Regions from separate parts of the Anaerostipes rhamnosivorans genome, predicted to be linked through region 3. Evidence: riboswitches for the same ligand, from Rfam matches in the RefSeq annotation. Region 3 holds a riboswitch; each other region holds the start of a gene.
The links. A riboswitch is a leader RNA that binds a small molecule or an ion and turns the genes downstream of it on or off. The one in region 3 is predicted to bind cyclic di-GMP.
Positions count from the first base shown of each region.

Region 1: it holds a riboswitch for cyclic di-GMP, as region 3 does, so the genes downstream of both, AR1Y2_RS15900 (autotransporter outer membrane beta-barrel domain-containing protein) here and AR1Y2_RS03085 (Ig-like domain-containing protein) in region 3, are expected to answer to the same signal.
Region 2: it holds a riboswitch for cyclic di-GMP, as region 3 does, so the genes downstream of both, AR1Y2_RS00550 (SpaA isopeptide-forming pilin-related protein) here and AR1Y2_RS03085 (Ig-like domain-containing protein) in region 3, are expected to answer to the same signal.
Region 4: it holds a riboswitch for cyclic di-GMP, as region 3 does, so the genes downstream of both, AR1Y2_RS00545 (MSCRAMM family protein) here and AR1Y2_RS03085 (Ig-like domain-containing protein) in region 3, are expected to answer to the same signal.

Region 1 is NZ_CP040058.1:3,226,725-3,231,744, forward strand. Features, by position in the region: gene truA (tRNA pseudouridine(38-40) synthase TruA) at 1-439, opposite strand, end outside; gene AR1Y2_RS15885 (energy-coupling factor transporter transmembrane component T family protein) at 455-1,267, opposite strand; gene AR1Y2_RS15890 (energy-coupling factor transporter ATPase) at 1,260-2,123, opposite strand; gene AR1Y2_RS15895 (energy-coupling factor transporter ATPase) at 2,108-2,959, opposite strand; cyclic di-GMP riboswitch class I at 3,085-3,169, shown strand; gene AR1Y2_RS15900 (autotransporter outer membrane beta-barrel domain-containing protein) at 3,374-5,020, shown strand, end outside.
Region 2 is NZ_CP040058.1:107,610-112,629, reverse strand. Features, by position in the region: gene AR1Y2_RS00550 (SpaA isopeptide-forming pilin-related protein) at 1-2,321, opposite strand, end outside; cyclic di-GMP riboswitch class I at 2,403-2,486, opposite strand; gene AR1Y2_RS00545 (MSCRAMM family protein) at 2,959-5,020, opposite strand, start outside.
Region 3 is NZ_CP040058.1:618,400-623,419, reverse strand. Features, by position in the region: gene AR1Y2_RS03085 (Ig-like domain-containing protein) at 1-2,259, opposite strand, end outside; cyclic di-GMP riboswitch class I at 2,353-2,438, opposite strand; gene AR1Y2_RS03080 (DMT family transporter) at 2,554-3,450, opposite strand; gene AR1Y2_RS03075 (P-II family nitrogen regulator) at 3,668-4,006, shown strand; gene AR1Y2_RS03070 (ammonium transporter) at 4,142-5,020, shown strand, end outside.
Region 4 is NZ_CP040058.1:102,088-107,107, reverse strand. Features, by position in the region: gene AR1Y2_RS00545 (MSCRAMM family protein) at 1-1,537, opposite strand, end outside; cyclic di-GMP riboswitch class I at 1,619-1,711, opposite strand; gene AR1Y2_RS00540 (nucleoside recognition protein) at 1,760-2,341, opposite strand; gene AR1Y2_RS00535 (AbrB/MazE/SpoVT family DNA-binding domain-containing protein) at 2,483-2,746, shown strand; gene rsmI (16S rRNA (cytidine(1402)-2'-O)-methyltransferase) at 2,800-3,651, opposite strand; gene AR1Y2_RS00525 (tRNA1(Val) (adenine(37)-N6)-methyltransferase) at 3,652-4,404, opposite strand; gene AR1Y2_RS00520 (PSP1 domain-containing protein) at 4,394-5,020, opposite strand, start outside.

The sequences.
Region 1 (5,020 bases), 980 kb from region 3:
AATACTGAGAAGCCTCGCTCATGCGTTGGAAATCCAACGGTACATACACAAAATGATGATGTCTCGCGGTAACTGGATTGTCAAATGCCGCGTTGTAAATAGTGTACTCATAGGTCTTTCGTGTATCCTGATATCTGGGGTGAAAATCACCCGGCACTTCCTCCGATGATTGAATGACAACATCATCGGGAAGTCTCTGGTTCAATGCTCTGGCGATCCGCTCTCCCGCGATCTTTGTGTCGGTATCAAACACTGCCACATTGCCAAGGGCATGGACTCCCGAGTCAGTGCGGCTGGCGCCGATCACTGTGATCTGCTCATCTAAGAGACTGCTGAGCTTTTCATTGAGTATCCCTTCTATGGTTGCGTCCTTGGGCTGTATCTGCCATCCGCAGTAATTTGTACCGTCATATGCCACTACTAACTTAATCCGTTTCATCTGCCCACCTCACGTCTATCTTCCTACCGGGCAGAAAAATCCAAGGTAAACCATCAGTGCCAGAAATAAAAACAGGTACAGATAAGCCAGCAGATCTCTTCTGCGGTATTGCAAAGGCTTCATCTTTGTACGTCCCTCTCCGCCATGATAGCATCTGGATTCCATCGCCATTGCCAGGTCATTGGCCCTTCTCACTGCCGCCACAAAGAGAGGCACCACGATAGGCACCATACTCTTCATCCGATGCAGGAAACTTCCGTTTTTAAAATCCACTCCTCTGGCAGTCTGCGCCTTCATGATCTTGTCTAACTCCTCCGTGAGAATCGGAATAAACCTCAGGGCAATGGACATCATCATGGCGATTTCGTGCACAGGAACTTTTATAATATTTAAAAACCCCAGAGACTTTTCCAGACCATCTGTCAGCTCGTTGGGTGTGGTGGTGAAGGTCATAAGGGAAGTGCCCAGCACCAGCATCACCAGTCTTGTACCCAGGTAAACAGCTGTCACAACTCCTTCTTTGGTGATCCTGAAAATGCCCAAATGAACGATGGCCTCTCCCGGAATAAAGAAAATATTGATGACCACAGAGAACAGCAGAATTACACCCACTGCCTTCAATCCCCTGACAATAAAGGAGAGCGGAACTGTGGAGATTCCGATCATCACTGCAAGAAACAGTATGGATGCCGCATAGGTCAGCGGAGATTTTGAGAAAAACAGTGTTACAACATATATTAACGTCCCTAAAAGCTTCACCCGCGGATCCAGCCGGTGAAGAATAGAATCTGATCTGTAATATTGTCCTATGGTAATATCTTTAATCATATGTTTGTTCCTTCTTTAATGTTTCTAGGATCGCCGTCTTGGCATCTTCAAGAGTCAGGATCTCTCCCTCAAGAGGGAATCCCTTTTCCTTCAGATCATTGGCCAGATAACGGAAAAACGGAACGGACAGCCCCATCTGCTCCAGTTCCTTCTGGTGGGAGAACACCTCTTCCCTGTCACCGTCAAACTCCAGTCGGCCCCGGTTCATGACGATCATCCGATCCACATAGGATGCGATATCTTCCATGCTGTGAGACACAAGGATGATCGTGATGCCCTGCTCCTGATTCAGACGCTTCAGAAGATTTAACAGATGCACTCTTCCTTCCGGATCCAGACCTGCAGTGGGTTCATCCAGAATGAAGTATTTCGGCTTCATAGCCAGGATACCGGCAATGGCAGCTCTTCTCTTCTGCCCTCCGGAAAGCTCGAAAGGAGACTTCTCAAACAGCTCTTCTGCCACTCCCACATCTCTGAGCGCCTCTTTTGCAGCCTGCAGCGCCTCTTCTTTGGAAGCCCCAAAGTTCATAGGACCGAAACACACGTCCTCCAGTATGGTCGTCTCAAACAGCTGATGCTCCGGGTACTGGAAGCAGAGACCCACCTGGCCGCGGAGGCTTTTGATATCATAGTCCTGGGCATGGATATTCTCCCCCTCAAAATAGACATGTCCCTTTGTAGGTTCCATCAAGCCGTTCAGATGCTGGATCAGGGTAGACTTCCCCGATCCGGTATGGCCGATAATCCCAATAAATTCTCCCTCTCCGATCTCTAGATCCACATCAATCAGGGCAGGCTTTTTTAAATCGGAATTATCTTCATATATATAACTTACTTTTTCTAAACTAATTGACATAACTCTTCCACCAGTTCTTCCCTTGTCGTTATCGTATCAGAAAGCCTGATTCCTTCCTTCTTGAGCTCATAGGCAAGCTCTGAGGCAAACGGCACTTCCAATCCGTATTCCTTGAGCTGCTTCACATGGGCAAAGACTTCCTTCGGTGTTCCGTTCATGACTACCTTTCCCTGATCCATAACAAACACCTTATCAGCCATCAGGACTTCTTCCATATCATGCGTAATCAAAATGATCGTGATCTCTTTCTGCTCATTAAGCTCTCTGGCCAGAGACAGCACATCCCGTCTCCCCTTGGGGTCCAGCATCGCCGTGGGCTCGTCCAGCACAATACACTCCGGCTCCATAGCCATGATGCCGGCAATAGCCACCCGCTGTTTCTGTCCCCCGGATAAATGGTTGGGGCTGGCGCTTTTATAGGCTGTCATCCCAACTCCCTCCAGGGCTCCCGCCACACGTTTCCATATGTCTCTTGTGGGCACCCCGATATTCTCCGGGCCAAAGGCCACATCCTCCTCCACCACAGAACCGACAATCTGGTTATCCGGGTTCTGGAATACAATACCTGCACTTTGGCGGATTCTAAGGATCTGCTTTGGATCTCTCGTATCCATACCTTTCAGATATACGGTACCGGATGTGGGCTGAAGCAGTCCGTTGATGTGCTTCGCCAGGGACGATTTCCCTGATCCATTGTGTCCAAGGATCGCAATGAATTCACCCTTTTCCACTGTCAGATCCACTCCGTCCACAGCGTTGACTGTCTGATTCTCTTCTTCCTTCTCCCCATATGTTATATATTGATGAATTAAATCTCTAATCTGTAATATTGACATTGGTTTCTCCTTTGGCATATGCTCCATTATATCAATAAAATGCACTGGAAACAATAGGTATTCATTGACATTACGGCAGCGAAATCATATACTGGATATATAAACAAGAACCGCGGGGAGCGGCCTTTATAAATGGGCAAAACCGGGGAAATCCGGTGACGCAAAGCCAAGGGCCTAAACCATGTTATGGTATGGCAGCCGGTTGCTCCATTTTACCTACAGGACATCATGATCTATTTGATCTGACAGTTCTATCAATGGATCTTATACTGCACTTTTTATGTGCAGTTTATCTTACGTTGTATATTTTAAAGATAAAATAGACTCCGGCAGTATTCTGCCGGAGTTTTTTTCGTCAGCATGTAGTTTTTGTTTAATTAAAAGATCATAAGGGGCATTTAAGGGGGAATCACTATGAAGAGATGGAAAAGACACACCATTGTGCTGGCGGCTACGCTTTTGGCATTTATTGTGGCAACACTCGGCAATCTAAGTTACGCAGCCGATGAAACAAAGGAGAATAAAGAGGCGGCTCAGGCCTCCGCAGTATCAGAGACACAGAACAAAACCACCGAAGAGGCAGCTTCAAACACACAGCCGCCGACACAAGCTCCAACCACTGACGCAGTGTCTGAGACGGAACAGACCACTGAAGCATCCTCAACAGAACAGCTGGTACCGGAACAAAGCGATCCGTCTTCTGTCACCGCAGCCGGCAGTACATCCACGGGCAGGTCTACGGAGAAAACGAAAAAAACTGTCTCCGATGAGAATTCAGGTATACTGATCGAGGGCTCAAATCTGTATGCTCAGGGGACACCTATTGTAATAAAGAAAGACTCTGACGGCAAAGCATATGTATTTGACTCAAAAGGGCAAACCCGGCTGTCTGAAACTCCGGTGACCTCTGGCTTTTCAATCTATGGCGGCGGAAAGAATAAAACTGTGAAGTCCAATGTCAGCATCGTCATTCAGAATGTTCAGGTATCCTCCGTATATGGCGGTGGTTACTCTGACGGCACCGGTCCTGCGGATGTCACCGGAAATGTTCTCATCACAATAAGCGGTACCGTAAACGCTTCCAAAGTCTACGGGGGAGGTTATGCCATGGCTTCCAAAGGCAGCGCAAGCGCCAATGTATCTGGCTCTGTCACAGTTGATATTCCATCTGTGCCGTCTGGAAACCACGGAAATCTTTACGGAGGCGGATATGCATACACCACAAATTCCTACAGCGCTTCGGCCAACACCGGCTCTGTCAGCTTCAGCGTAACCGGACGAACCTACTCTCTGCGTGGCGGAGGATCTGCCACATCAAAGGACTCAGGTTCTGCAACTGCTGACGTTTCTGGATCGATTTCCTGTACGCTTAAAAACGTTGACATACGTGAAGTCTATGCAGGCGGGTATGCGGACGGTGCCAAGGCCCGCGCAAAGGCAGGTTCCACAACTACGGCCTTCCAGGGCCAGGGTAATGAAGTGATGATTTTCCAGGGTGCCGGCAATGCAAGCAACAGTGCGTGTGCCGACGTTACAGGAAGTGTCAGCGCCGTCATGTCCGGCTGTTCCAATATTTATGGTTATGTGACATCCGGCGGAACCTCATACAGCGGGGGCTCTGCGGATGTATACGGCTCTGTCTCCCTGACCGTGACCGGCTCTGTCTCCCCGGTAGATGAGCAATGGGGCAATCTCGTGGCTGCCGCCTTTAACGGAGGAGGTTCCGCCAACGGTTCCGGCTCCCATGCGGATGTTAAGGGTTCAAGCTCCGTTACCATGAAGGACAGCAGCATTGTGGGAACGATCATTGGAGGAGGCGGGTCAAGTCAGGGTGGGTCCGCCAAAGTCACCCAGACATCAATCTCCCTCTCCAATGTGAAAGGATGTGAGTATAAAGGTACCATGTATTACGGAGATTATATCGCGGGCGGTGAAACCGATGACGCAGACGCTAAAGACCTTGCAGCATCCGAGAAAAGTACCGTGACAGTCTCAGAGAGCAAGGTTGAGTTCTTATGGGGAGGCCTTCTTATGAAAGGGGAATCACTATCCTCCAATACG
Region 2 (5,020 bases), 510 kb from region 3:
CCATTGTTCTCCTCATAGTATGGCGCCGTTGCGTTTGGATCCTTCGTGAGCACAGTATTTCCAAACTTAAGGCTTCCATCTACGAGAGTATGATGTTCCGGAAGCTTATCTGTCATTACAAAGTTTTGAAATGCCAGACCGTAGGAATTTGCTGTGACCGTCCAGTCATATCTGTCTTCTTTGGCATTATAAGCACCGCTTTTTTTAAGGTCTGTTTTAATGGTCACTGCACCCTGCCCGGAAGTCTCTTTGTCCTTATCCTCCCAGAAAAGCTTGACCTGGTTACTAAACTTTGTCCCGGTATGAGTAGTGCTGTCCCCAATCTGTTTCAGATCAAGATCGCTGGTAATTTTTGTGCGGTATGTGATGGTACACACATTTTTACCCAGATTCTTAATCGTATATTTAATGATGTTGCCCTGGACTACAGGGTCAGTGTAATCCTTACCGCCATAGCTGGCTTTAAAGCTGCCGCTGACATATTCCAAGCCGTCTCCGAGAGTATCTGTAAAGTCGACATTCCCTGTCACATTTTTCGAAGGGTTCTTGTTAATCGTTACTTTCCAGTCGATAAATTGCTTTCCATCCTTATTTACCAGACTGCCAGACTTGTTCAGATCTATTTTTTTCGTTTCATATCCGGGAGTCCAGCCAAATCCATCTTCCCACTCAGTCAACTCAATATTGTTACCGATTGTTATGACTGCGTTATTCTTGGGATTAGAAGAAAGTTCTCCATGGTTTCCCTCTGTATCCAACCAGATCTTATAATAAACATTGGCGGAAGTCTGTTTAGGATCCAGCTTTATTTTCAGGATGTTTGTCTTCTCATCGTAAGTATACTGGTTGATTCCAGGCTCGGAGCCAGAGACCTTTTTGAGGATAATATCCTTATCCCCGTAGTTAACTCTCAGCGTATTCTGTTCTTCATTCAAGTAAGTGCCGGAAGGAAGCTGATCGGAGATCAACACCGGTTCTACAATCCTTCCTCCATTATCATATATCGCTGACAGCTTATACCCAAGCCAGGTTCTGTCCGTTGCCTCATCATATCCCCTTGCACCATTCTCATCTTTTGTCTTAATAAACTGATACTGTGTCGCACGGACAGAAGCTGTGGAACTTGCTTCGCCTTTCTGGTCCGCTGTTTCTATTTTAACAGTATTCGTTATATTATTATTGATTTGGGCAGATCCATTTTGATTGTATTTCATGTCCTCGAAATACTTGTCCGGGATCTTTGTTTTATATGTGACTATATGATCCCCATCTGAAACATCTCCAAATGTATATTCCCACCCCTTTTCCGTCAGTGTGGGATCTGCAGCCGGAGTCCCATCCAGCGTCATGGAGCCGCTGACAAATTCCTGCTCTTCTGGATTCTTAAATGTATCGGTAAGCTTGTATCCCTTCAGATTTTTATCACCTGCGTCCGGAGTCACCGTAACACTCCAGGTGATGGTCTGGTCATCCCGGTTCAGGGTTCCTGACTTTTTCACCTTAGGGCTTTTCTTTGTTACCTCTGGTTCCACATCGGTCTTATATTCTTTCCCATAGCCTTCCAGCTGTCCCAGGTCAAAGATGATCACTTGGTCAACCAGTTTTTCCGCATCCACACTGCACTGGATCTGTATATATCCTTCCACGTTGGATTCTGTCAGCGTCTTCGGAAATGCTACCGTAATCGTATTGTCACTGTGAATGGTCCAGTTCGGGACCTCATCTACCGCTGCCTGCTGGCTCTCATTGAGCTTTCTCGCCGTACCGGTAAGGTTTTCTAAATGAAAAACACTCGGAAGCTTCAGCTTATATGTAGAGCCTCCCTCAATATTTACATTGTTCGGAATCTTAAACTCATAGCGGATCAGAACGCTGCTGTCCTTTGTCACTGGATGAGTGTCAGAAAATGACTCTCCTGTTTTCTGGTCCTTAAACTCAAATTTTGTAAGGAACTTTGTAAAATCTCCGTTTATTATAACAGCGCTTTTGGAAGCTTTACTCTTGTTAACAGCAGTCCTTTTCTTCGTCTCTGCAGTTGAAGCTGTTGCCGCCTTTTGGACTTTTGTGTCAGCCTGTGTTGTGGCCTGAACTTCTGTCGTCTTTTCTGTGGCCGCCGTTGTGGTTTTCTCTGCTTCGGTGACCTGCGTTGTTGACTCTGTACCCTCTGTTGTCATCTGTTCCGTGGTTCCTGTGTTCTGAGCCATCTCTTCTTCCTGCGCTGACAACCCCTTCAGGTGATTGCTTCCCAGGATTGCCGCAACCGTGAACACTGCCACAAAGATCAGTGCCGCTTTTCTTCTTACTTTTCTCTTCTTAAACATAATAGATCCCCCATTTCTCATGATTAACAAAAAAGACTGAAAACCCAATGGATTTTCAATCTACACATAAATAATCATTTATGAGGCAGCTGGCTGCCACGGCTTTACCGCCAAGGCCCTTTAGCTTTGCGTCACTGCTTTTCAGCAGGTTTGCCTATTTACTTGCTACTTTAAGCATATTATGTTTACCAAAATAAGTCAAGTAATTTCCTTACGCATATATGTGCATCACGCCTGCGGAACTATCTTATGGAACAAAAAGGGATGCATTTTCACCAGTTCTCCGGCTTGCTGTCTCAGGGACGTAAGATTTTCTAACTTTCAGCAAAGCCTCTCCGGCGGCCCGTTCGGAACTCGCTGACGCTCAGACAGCCTCACTGCGCAATGCGCACCGCCTACGAGTCTTTACTTCAAGAAGAAAAACTAACGTCCCTTCGAATGCAAGGCCTCCGAACTGGTGAAAATGGACGTAATGTCTGCTGGAGATGGCTGTTGCAAGACAAAAGGCGCCACCTACGATAGTTATTTACCACTATTGGAGGAGCGCATTTCAAAAGCGCGACGGAAATAGTGGTAAATAACTCATACTTATGAAACTGTCCGCCTCAGTAAGTATCCCTTTTCCTGTTAAGTTTTATTATCTGCGTCTTCTCCTTACAAGGATCCATACCGCACCTGCCGCGCCTGCCGCAGCTAAAATGAATAAAGCTGTATAACTTCTGTCTCCAGTTCTGGAAACCTCAGACTCTGTTACAGTGGTCACTGATTCACTGGAAGTCTTAGAGGTCTTATTCTCTTCCTTGTAATAGGAATCTTCTGGTTCTTCATAAGTTGTTGTGGTTGTCGTTGTCTCAGTTGATGATGTCTCTTCCTCGTTGTCTCCATAGTATGGATCTTCCGGTGACGGTTCGTCGTACATCTCGATCTGTTGGAGCTCTCCTCCGGCTTCGACTGTAAACTCTACATCCTCGGCAAGCTCATATCCAAATGGAGCCTCTGTTTCCCGCAGAAAATACGTTTCCCCAGGGATTAGTTTCCCTGTAACCTGATGAGCCTCTTCTGTGGAAGTCCATTCTTCAACGGTCTGCTCTGATCCATCTTCCTGAACCTTGATGATCTGAAGCTTTGCTCCTGAGAGAGCCTTCTTTGTCTGTGCATCTAATTTGAGCACAGCAACCTTTGTCGGGAGATTCTCAGCCTCAACAGTCACCGGAGTCTCCACGGCCTGGTCATTGATCTCAAAAGTATATTTTGTGTCTGCGTCCAGGTTATATCCTTCCGGTGCTTTTGTCTCCTGAAAATAATAACTGCCGAACCTTAAATAATCAAACTGGATCATTCCCTGGGCATCAGTCCTGAGTCCTTGTGCTACCAGTTCACCGTTTTCCTTGTAAATGCTGAACTCCGCCCCTTCCAGTGACTCGGAAGCATTCTCACTGCTAACCTTCTTAAGCAGTACAGAGCCTCTTTTTGCATCGTTGGTTACTGTAAAATCAAAATTTAATGTTCCGTTTTCATCTGTAGTAAACTTGTAATCCTTGCCGTCAAACTGCACAAGGACCTGACCTGAGTCTTTTTCTCCGATGGTCAGCTCATATTCTTTTTGGTCCAGAACATAACCGTCTAACGCTTTTGTTTCTTTCAGATAATAGGTGTTTCCATATTTCAGTCCTGCATCAAAGGCAATCCTGCCCTTTGCGTCTGTGGTCAGAGGAGTTCCCACTTTATCTCTGTTATGATCGTAAAGCTGGAATTCAACCTCTTCCAAAGGAGCCTGATTTTCAGAATCCGTTTTATTGAGGATGAAACGGATATTGTCTCCTGTGAGCCCGCTGTTCATGCCCTGTAAGATCAATGGCACACTGCCGCTGGTAGCTTTTGTCTCTTTGGCACTGGCATCAAATGTGACTGTATTCTTTACATTCTTTGTAGCTGTTGTCACATCTGTGATGAAAACCATCTTATATTGATGGGCCAGATCGACGCCTTCCGGAAGTGTAAACACAATCTTTCCTGATGTTTCATCATAATCTTCAGCTACATCGGCGACTTTTTTATTTCCATCTGTCACATCATAGAGTTTTACAGATCCTTCTCTGTAGACCAACCCCGGCTGGAGTGTGTCTGTCAACTCCGCTTTCTGTTTTGTCAGGACCGCATTATTTTTGTTGATATTGACCGTCCACTCTACAAAGTTTCCTTTTTTATATGATGTTGTCTTTTCTACATTCGGAGTATAACTTACATTTACTTCTGCTTTTGCTGTTAATTCTGATTTAAACTCATCTGCGGATACGCTGACTTCATTTACCGCCTTTACAGATTCCGGTTTTGTCTCTTCTTTTGTCTCATCCGTCTCCGTGCTCAGTGTCAGATCATTCTGGTCCGTAGGCAGCATCAATTCTGGAAAATGAATGATGAGATTGTTTCCGCTCACTTCATAGTACGGCTGTCCCGTGCTTTTCTCTGTCCCAAGAACTGTACTTCCGTACTTGAGGCTTCCTTCCACCAGCTTGTGGCCTTCAGGAAGTTTTTCTGTGACCGTCATGTTATGGATATAAAGACCTTTTGATCTGAGCCAAATGGTCCAGTCAAACTGATCCTTACTGCTGTTATAGCTTCCTTTTTTTGTTACAAATGTCTGGATGTTGACTGTTCCAGTTCCTATAATATCCTGTTTGTTTCCATCCCACTCAAGA
Region 3 (5,020 bases):
TTTTGGGCGGTAGGAAAGCAGTCCGCTGTCTGTCTTTTGGCTGTCAGAGTATTGGTTGGAGCTGTCAACTGCACTGATCTTAGCCTGATAGGTTCCTTTTCCGTTGAAATACTGTGAACAGTCATAGGTTTCTGTCTTGATGTTCTTGACCGTAGTAAGATATTGTCCTTCTTCAAAAAGTTCAATTATATAGGAATCCGCATTGGGCACCTTATCCCATTGAAGTTTACCGTTTCCCTGTTCATCCCATCTGACATTTACGGGTGCTTCAAGCTGAGGGACCTTCTTTAAAATCCCTGTATATTTACTGCCGTCTTTCTCAACTTTCATTAAGTGACCGTCTGTATCTATAAGTACAATTCTTGTGATAGTGTCGTCTGACAGAGTATCCGCCGTTAGATAAACTCCTTCCTCGATCGTTCCGTTTTCTGGAAGAATCGTGAGTGAAATCTGCGTACTGAAAATTTCCGCAGTGATCTTTTTTCCGCTGGTCATGACCAGGTTTGCGTCACCCCCATCGGTGTCCATATTCGACACCTGGATATCTCCATTTACTTTTGCTGCATCATCCAAACTGTAGATGTAAAGATCTTCTGTCCCCTCGATACCTCCATGAATAACGATCTCCTCATTTTGCTGGGAATCCGGAGCTAAATCCAGCATCTGCCATCCCAGCACCTTTCCCTGGATATCCCCGTTATGAAGAATCAGGATTCCCTCTTTATTTTCGTCCTTAATAGTTCCATAGCTTCCGCTTAAAATATCCATCTGCTGAGTATCCTGGGAATCTGGTACACTCTCATATCTGATATCCGGCGGAGTTCCCTCCATAGTAAGATTGTTCTCAAATGAAACACCGACTCCTTTTATGATGACGCCGTCGCGTCCGCTACAGGCACTAAAATCCAGTTTAAGGTCGTGGATCTGAGTAAAATCTTTAATGGTCAGCGGCTGCGTAAATGTTAATTTGGCAGGTGCACTCTTGTTTCCTGAAACTTCAATCGAATGTCCCGGTAAAGAAAGAACCAAAGCTTTATCTACCTGTGTATCGCCTACAATTTTAAAAACTATATTTTCTCTTCCTGTGGAAGCCGCCTGCAATGCTTTTGATAAAGATGCAAATGCCTGATCTTCAGACTGTCCTGTATTGCTGTCATCACCATCCTTCCCATTAATGTAATAGATGCTTTTCGATGATTTCTTTTCTACCCGCCATATTTTATTCGTGCCAGTCACCGTTGTGCGGATTTCCCAAGGCAGCTGACTGTTGTTCAATTCCAGAATTCCGGCAGACCCAGGCACATCCGATATAATCTGTCTGCCTAAGGAAGCCAGTACCTGGGCATATCCACTGATCCTGCCTTTTACATGCAAATCTGCATCTATATTCAAAACAGCAGATCCGTTCAAATCCATATCACCAGTTAAAGTGGTCCCATTTTCTGTAGTCAGTGTGAGTGTTGAACTCAGCGAAACATTCTTCACATTGATCAAAGTATAGACACTGACCGGATAGGTAATATTCAGCTGATCCACATTTTGGATAGATCCCAGCAGCTTTTGTCTTGAATACAGATTCAGTACCAAAGCAGTATCCAGCTGATCCGTGTCCGCATTGGAGCGAATCGTGATCTCGGATCCATCTGCCACCTTGGCTCTGCCTTTTCCATACCCATAGATCCCGGCAAAGTTACCGCCCGCCACGTCAATGACTGCCCGTCTCCCGGAGATCTCTGATCCGTCTGGGCTTCCGGCATAGATGTAAGCTTTTTGATTGACATTTTGGTTAGTAAAACACTGGACAGAATCTGTCATCGTCAGAGAGTATCCGTTGGCATAAAAGCAACGCCCATCTGCTTCTGTAGATGGTGTTTCCAGCCGGATGCTGTCAAACTTTAAATCATTTCCCTGTGCGAGACCATACCGCAGTGACATAAACACCGATGAAGTTTCTCCCTTGACCGTGAGCATTTTGTCCTCCGGTGTAGTCAGCTTCCCCTGATGCACATAGTTGTCGACAATGACAATGGTTCCTCCATCATTCACCAAATCAAATGCTTTGTTTATATCCTTCAATGGTCTTTCTTTCGTACTGCCGTCTCCCGATGTGGGAAAATTCATAGAGCTGGTCAGATACACTGTATCCAGACCTCCCTGTTTTTTCACACTTCCCATGACCGTATTAGGTGTGATCACCCAGGAAAACACCATTGACAAAGTCAGTATATATACAGCGAAACGCTTCCATATCTTTTTCATTCCAATTCCCTCCAAAACAAAGTGGGCAAGCCCACACATCATTCCTATAGAATAAAAAATGCACTGCCTTCTCCCCTGAACGCAATGCATACAAACTGCAGCTGGCTGTCATAATCCCTAAAATCTTAGACCCTTTAGCTTTGCGTCACAGGCTTTCGCCTGCTTTGCCCAATATTCAAATCTATCTTTACCTCATCAGTATAGTTTATTTCCTACAGAAATACAATGAAAAGGCTTTAAGAATCCTGTATTCTTTTACCTTTTTTTATCCTGATAATATATTTTCTCCAGCTCTCACTGCCTGTTTACCACAACGATACCTCCACACACAAGGAGGATGGACGCCATGTTGACAACAGTAAAAACATTTTCCCTTAAGAGCAGGCCGGATAACAGTGTTCCGAACACTGGAATCAGGAGATTATAGATGGAAATGGAGCTGACCTGATAGTGGGACAAAAGCCATGTCCAGACGCTGAATGCCACTGCTGAGAGAACCGCCATGTAAAGCAGCAAAAGCAGACCCGCACTGGAGAAGGTCAGCGTTCCGTTCCCTGTGTAACCCAGGACGAGAAGCAGGCCGCCTCCGAGTAAAAGCTGATAGCCCGCGATCAGCATGACATTCATGGACTGGGCCAGCTTTTTACTGTAGATAGACGCAAGACTCTGTGAAAGGGCCGCCATGACGATAAATCCCTCTCCGTTCCAGGCAAAGCCTCCAAGGCTCCCGCCCTGCAGATTGATCAGCACGATTCCCGACAGTCCCACCGCACAGCCCAGGATCTTCTTCACTGACAGCTTGTCGTTTTTGAAAAACAGCGGCGCTAAAAGGACAGGGAAAAAGGCTGTAAACGAATTGATGATGGACCCCTTGGCCCCTGTGGTGTGGGCCAGGCCAACATAAAAAAAGTAATACTGGATGGTTGTCTGGAGAATCCCCAGGGCCAGCAGCTTTTTAAATGTACCTTTTTTTGGCAGAGGTTTTCTCCTGCTCTGGGCCCCCAAAACAGCCAGCACCATGATTCCCGCAGCTGCGAACCTGATACCCGCAAACAGCAGTTTGCTGCCAATATCACTGCCTTTGATACCAAAGATGTCATACCCTAATTTTACGCTGGGGAAAGCACTTCCCCATAAAAACGTGGCAAGCACCGCAAGGCCTGCCATAACCGCCTTATTATCTTTTTTCATCGTTTCCTCCGCTCTTTTTGTTTTCTCCCATTCTATCATGTTTTCACTGGCAAATAAGAACCATTTTGATTTGTATTTATTTTTATACATTTTAACTTTTTATTGACAATCAGGGTTCAAGGCGTATAATGGGAACCAATCAAGAACAAAGGCGTTCCGATCACACGATTGGAATGCCTTTTTTGATGTCAATGGAAAAAAGGAGGATTATATTATGATGAAAAAAGTTGTTGTGGTCATCAAACCTGAAAAGCTCACGGATGTAAAACACATCCTGGAAGCGCACAAGGTTTCCGGACTTATGATCTCCAATATCATGGGGTATGGAAATCAGAAAGGATTTACCCAAAAATACAGAGGAAATGAATTAAATTCAAATCTTCTTCCTAAGATCAAAGTCGAATCTGTGATGCCGGAGGAGGTTGTGGATGAGGTGACCAAGGATATTGTAAACACTGTCCGCACTGGAGAATTCGGAGACGGTAAAATCTTTATCTCTCCAGTGGAAGAGGCGATCCGGATCCGTACCGGCGAGACCGGTAAAGACGCTTTATAAGCCGAATGCATGAATTATGGAAACAATAAAGTGTAAACAACATTATCAAAGGGGATAATGCAGTCAGGCCATTACAAGTAACCTTGTAACGGCAGGCAGGCATTGTCCCCTTTTTATTTAAAGGAGGATATGTATATGAGCGTTCAGCAGTTATTGAATATCGTATGGACTTGTATCGCGGCTTTCCTTGTCTTCTTCATGCAGGCAGGATTTGCGATGGTAGAGACAGGGTTCACCAGAGCGAAAAACTCAAGCAATATTATTATGAAAAACTTAATGGACTTTGTCCTTGGAACCCTTTGCTTCTTTGTGATCGGGTTTGCCCTCATGTTCGGAGGAGACAATCCGATCATCGGGACCACAGGTTTCTTTAACCCAACATCCATTGATCTTCAGCAGTTTAAAGATCTGACCCCCGGGGTCTTCATGATCTTCCAGACTGTATTCTGTGCCACAGCAGCCACCATCGTTTCCGGCGCCATGGCAGAGCGTACAAAGTTTTCATCTTATTTGGTTTACAGTGCCCTGATCAGTCTGGTCATTTATCCGATCACCGGCCACTGGATCTGGGGCGGCGGATGGCTGTCCAATCTAGGCTTCCATGATTTCGCAGGCTCCACTGCAGTCCATTCAGTCGGCGGATGGCTGGCACTGGTAGGGGCAGCCACGGTAGGTCCCCGTATCGGAAAATACAAAGCCGACGGAACTCCAAGAGCTATCCCGGCCCATAACATTGCATTAGGCGCACTTGGTGTCTTTATTTTATGGTTCTGCTGGTTCGGATTCAACTGCGGTTCCACAACTGCCGCCACTGACACCCTCGGTTCCATCGCCATGACCACCAACCTGGCTGCTGCTGCATCCACCCTTGTCGCCCTGGTCATCACATGGGTACGCTACGGCAAACCGGATGTGTCCATGACATTAAACGGCTCTCTTGCCGGTCTTGTAGGTATCACTGCCGGATGTGACGTGGTATCAAACTACGGTGCCATCGCCATCGGTGCCATCTGC
Region 4 (5,020 bases), 520 kb from region 3:
CTTTGCCGCTGGCATCGGGATCCAGAGCTATCTTAAATTCTCTTGTTGATTCATTATAAGTATATTCATTCACCTCAAGTGTCTGGCCAGATGCTTTGGTAAGCTTCAATGCTGTGTCTTTGCCATACTGCACGATGAGCTCTCCATCCTTTTCCATTAGGACTGTTCCTTCCGGAAGCTTATCTGTAAGAGTTACAGGGAGCTTCTTGCCCGCTGCATCATAATTGCCTTTTAATTGAAATCCAAGATAGGGTTTCTTTTCTGTTTCATCATATCCTACATTGTTGGATGCACTTTTATTTTTCCAGAACGCATATCTTACAGCCTTCACAGAAGCATTGGCTGAAGCCTCACCTTTTCCATCCTTCGTTTTTATGGTAACAGTGTTAGCAACACCTCCGGATAAATCAGCAGCGCCGCCGCTATTATAATGAATGTCGAAAAACTCATCTGTTAATTTTGTCTTATAGGTAAGAGTGTGCTTTCCGTCACTGACCTTTCCAAATGTATACTTCCATCCATTGTCTGAGACCTCAGGATCTGCTGCCTGGACTCCGTCAAGCTTCATGGAACCTTTTACATAGGACTGATACTTTGCGGTTCCTGTCTGGGCATTTTTATAAAATACGTCGGTAAGTGTGTAGCCCTCCAGGTTCTTATCGGATGCATCCGGTTTTGCCGTGATTGTCCATGTGACAGTCTGGTCCTCTCTGTTTAAGGAGCCTGACTTTGCCACTTCCGGGCTTTTCTTCGTTACTTCCGGTTTATAGTCAGTCTCAAATTCTTCTCCGTATCCCTCAAGCTGTCCCAGATCAAAAATAATGGTCTCGTCTTTTAATTTATCTGCATCAACGCTGCAGTTAATCTCCATGAATCCTTCAATATTAGACTCTGTCAATGTCTTTGGGAATGTGACCATGATAGTAGAGTCACGGTTGACTTTCCAGTTGGGAACGTCTTCTACATTACCCGCCTGCTGTTTATTCAGCTTCTGCGCAACGCCGCCTAAACCATCAAGGTGAAAAACGTTTGGCATCTTCAGGATAAAAGTGGATCCTCCCTGGATTGTTATATCATTGGGGATCTTAAACTCATACCTGATGATCACATTGCTGTCCTTTGTGACAGGATGTGACTGCGAAAACTCTTTTCCTTCATGGTCGGTAAATGCAAATTTAGTTAAATATTTGGTAAAATCGCCGTTTGTCACTGCAGGCTCTGAAGCCTTTTTTACAGACTTTGCGGCTGTTTTTTTCTGAACTGCTGTTACAGATGCAGTGCTCTGCTCCGTGGTGGATTTGGCAGTGCTCTCTGTATTGGCCTTTGGCTCTGCTGTTGTGGCAGACTCCGTGGCTGTTGTAGATACTTCTTCTGTCGCAGAAGAAGCTTCAGATGTAGAAGTGTTTTGATCTGCTGTACTCGCTGTTCCTGTCTCCTGTGCATATACACTGCTAAAAGCGCCGTTTCCTGCAATAAAAGATACAGTCAGCACAAATGTTGCAAGGATCGCAAGACCTTTCCTTACTTTTTTATTCATTTTTATACCCCCATTAATTATATGAAATAAAAAAGACCGAAAATCCTATGGATTCTCAATCTACACATAAATAATAATTTATGAGGCAGCTGGCTGGCACGACTGTACTCCCTATACAATATAGCCCCTATAGCTTTGCGTCACTGCCTTTCGGCAGCTTTGCCTATTTATTTGGTTACTCCCTTTACCCTATTCTCATCATATACAAATTGACGCTATAAATCAAGTGCTTTTTTGAAATTTCTCCATGATCTTTGCAAAAAAGATTCCCACAATGGTTGAACAGAAGGTCGCGATTATAGCGGGGGCAACAATCGCAGTTGGATTTACGCTGCCGTACTGACTTCGGAATACAATGATGTTGACAGGGATCAGCTGCAGGGAGGAGATATTCAAAATTAAAAACATGCACATTTCTCTGGTTGCAGTTCCCTTATGAGGGTTGATTCTATCCAGAGCCTTCATCGCTTTGATTCCTGAAGGCGTGGCTGCCCAGCCCAGTCCCAGAAGATTGGCCACGATATTCGTGCTGATGTATTCTTTCGCTTCCTTATCCCTTAATCTCGGAAACAGCAGCCTTAAAAACGGCGCGATCAGCCTCTCAAGCTTTTTCACCAGCCCGAGAGAAACCGCAACATTCATAATGCCGGACCATACCCCTACAACACCGAACATAAGAATACAGAGTTGTACAGCCTCCTTGGAGGAATCCAGAATCGTGTCTGAAACTGCATTCAGATTGCCGTTAATACTTCCTATTAAGATACCTGCTAAAATTAAGACACTCCATATATAATTGATCAAAGGAAAACTCCTTTTTCTTTCATACTTTATCCTATTCCCTGTGTTAAGGTAATATGCTTCAAAGCCCGGATTTGACAAGCTTTCTGAGGTATGATATTGTTAGGTATAGTAGTTTACTAATTTGCAAGGAGGGAAGCGAATATGAAGAGTACAGGTATTGTAAGAAAGCTTGATGAGCTAGGACGTATTACTTTACCAATTGAGTTAAGACGTAATCTGGATGTGAATGAGAGGGATCCCCTTGAGATCTTCGTTGACGAAGATACCATCATATTGAAAAAGTACAATCCAGCGGACATCTTTACTGGCGAAATGGATGATCTCGTTGAGTACAAAGGCAAAAAAGTTTCAAAAAGTTCTATCATTGAATTAGCCAAGCTTGCTGGTTTAAATGTTGCAGAATAAAATGAAAGATGATATTTAGGAGACATATGAACGTTCATATGTCTCTTTTTAAATTACTGCTCTTTATATTTCAGCAATTCTTGGTACACGTCCCTCTTTCCAACTCCCCGGTCCTTGGCTACCAGCTTCATAGCCTCTTTCTGCGTGTAGCCTCTTTTCATATAGGTTTCCATGTGTTCCATCAAGTCCAATTCCTGATACTGTTCCTGACTTTCTTTCACAATCTCCTGAAAGGTCCTCCCCTGGATCACCAGAACACATTCTCCCTTTACCGGATGCTCACTATAATACGCAATCACTTCTTCTATATTTGAAACAAACGCTGTCTCATGCTTCTTTGTCAGTTCCCGACAGACTGTCATCTTTCTGTTGCCCAATGCGTCATACAGCTCCTCCAGAGTTTTCATCATACGGTGGGGAGCCTCATACAGGATTATGGTTCTTGTTTCATCCTTCAGCTGGCTTAAAACCATAGCCCGTTCCTTTTTATCTGCAGGCAGGAATGCCTCAAAGCAAAACCGTCTGGTAGGCTGTCCTGAAATGATCAGGGCATTGATCAGAGCGCATGCCCCGGGAAGGGCTGTCACTGGAATCCCATTTTCATGACACTGCTTCACCAATTCCTCCCCCGGATCAGAAATCCCCGGAGTCCCTGCATCCGTGATCAACGCGATGTCTTTTCCCTCACTTAAAAGTTTCACAAGGTAACGTGCCTTCTCCACCCGGTTATATTCGTGATAGCTGGTCATTTTAGTCTTAATCTCAAAATGATTCAAAAGCTTGATACTGTGTCTGGTATCTTCTGCGGCAATCAGGTCTGCGTTTTTTAAAGTTTCCAATACCCGGAATGTTATATCTTCCAGGTTACCGATCGGTGTCGCACATAGATATAATGTTCCTGCCATTTAAACCTCCCCTGGCTTCCATCCATAGATCTCGTAAATTTCTTTTGTATACTGGCCCTGTTTTTCATAGATGATCAAAGGCGGTTCCACCTTCATTCTGGATCTTCCGCCTTTCACTGCCTCCAGAAGAAAAATATTAGACTCCTTATCCCTATAGGGATAGACAAAACGGATCCTCTTTGGTTCCAAGCCGTCTTCTCTCAGGCAGTGAAGTATCTCTGCCAGCCGGTAGCTCCGGTGAACTAAAAACAAACTTCCGCTGTGCTTTAAAAGGACCCTGGCAGCCTTTGACACATCCTCAAACTTGCACAGGATCTCGTGTCTGGCTATGGCTTTTGCCCCATTAGGATTCTTGAGTCCATGATCGTCAACCATGTAAGGCGGATTGGATGTGACCACATCAAAACTGTCATGTGAAAAAATCGTAGAAGCCTTGGTAATGTCGCCTTCTACGATCTCAATCTTTTCTTCCAGGCCGTTTGCTGCAGCACTTCTCTCTGCCATCCTGGCCATCTCACTCTGGATCTCCAGCCCTGTGAAATGTCTGCCCGGTGTCTTAGCCTCCAGAAGAATAGGAAGAATACCGGTTCCAGTACCCAGATCCAGTACCTTCCCTCCCCTTTTTACTTTGACAAAGGAGGACAAAAGAACCGCGTCCATTCCAAAACAGAATCCATCTCTTTTTTGAATGATCTGATAACCCTTGATGCCCAGATCGTCCAGACGTTCCCCATCTTGAAGCTCAATTTTCATAATTCTTCTGATTGCCCTTTCCCCGTCTTTTTCTTCCGCCTTTTGGGTGATAGTTCAGGTCATCCAGCTTATACTCAACGATCTCTTTATCCCCATTGTCATCTACTACGATCAGCTTCACGTTCTGCCTTAAGATATTGACTCTCTGTACTTCACCGGTACGGCCGTCCGCAGTTTTCACCACATCCCCGATGTTCGGAAGCTTTTTGTTCAAATATTCGTAAGTCTCCTGCTCGTTTTTCAGACAGCACATCAGACGCCCGCAGACCCCTGAAATCTTTGTTGGATTCAGAGATAGGCTCTGTTCTTTAGCCATCTTAATAGAAACCGGAATAAACTCTGACAGATAAGAACTGCAACACAGTGCTCTACCGCAGATTCCGATCCCTCCCAGCATCTTGGCTTCATCTCTCACACCAATCTGGCGAAGCTCAATCCTTGTTCTAAAGATAGATGCAAGGTCTTTTACCAATTCCCTAAAGTCAACTCTTCCATCTGCCGTAAAATAAAACAACACCTTATTGTTATCAAACGTATACTCTGTAGCTACCAGTTTCATCTCAAGTTTATGTTCACGGATCTTCTGGGTACAGATTGAAAACGCTTCTTTTTCCTT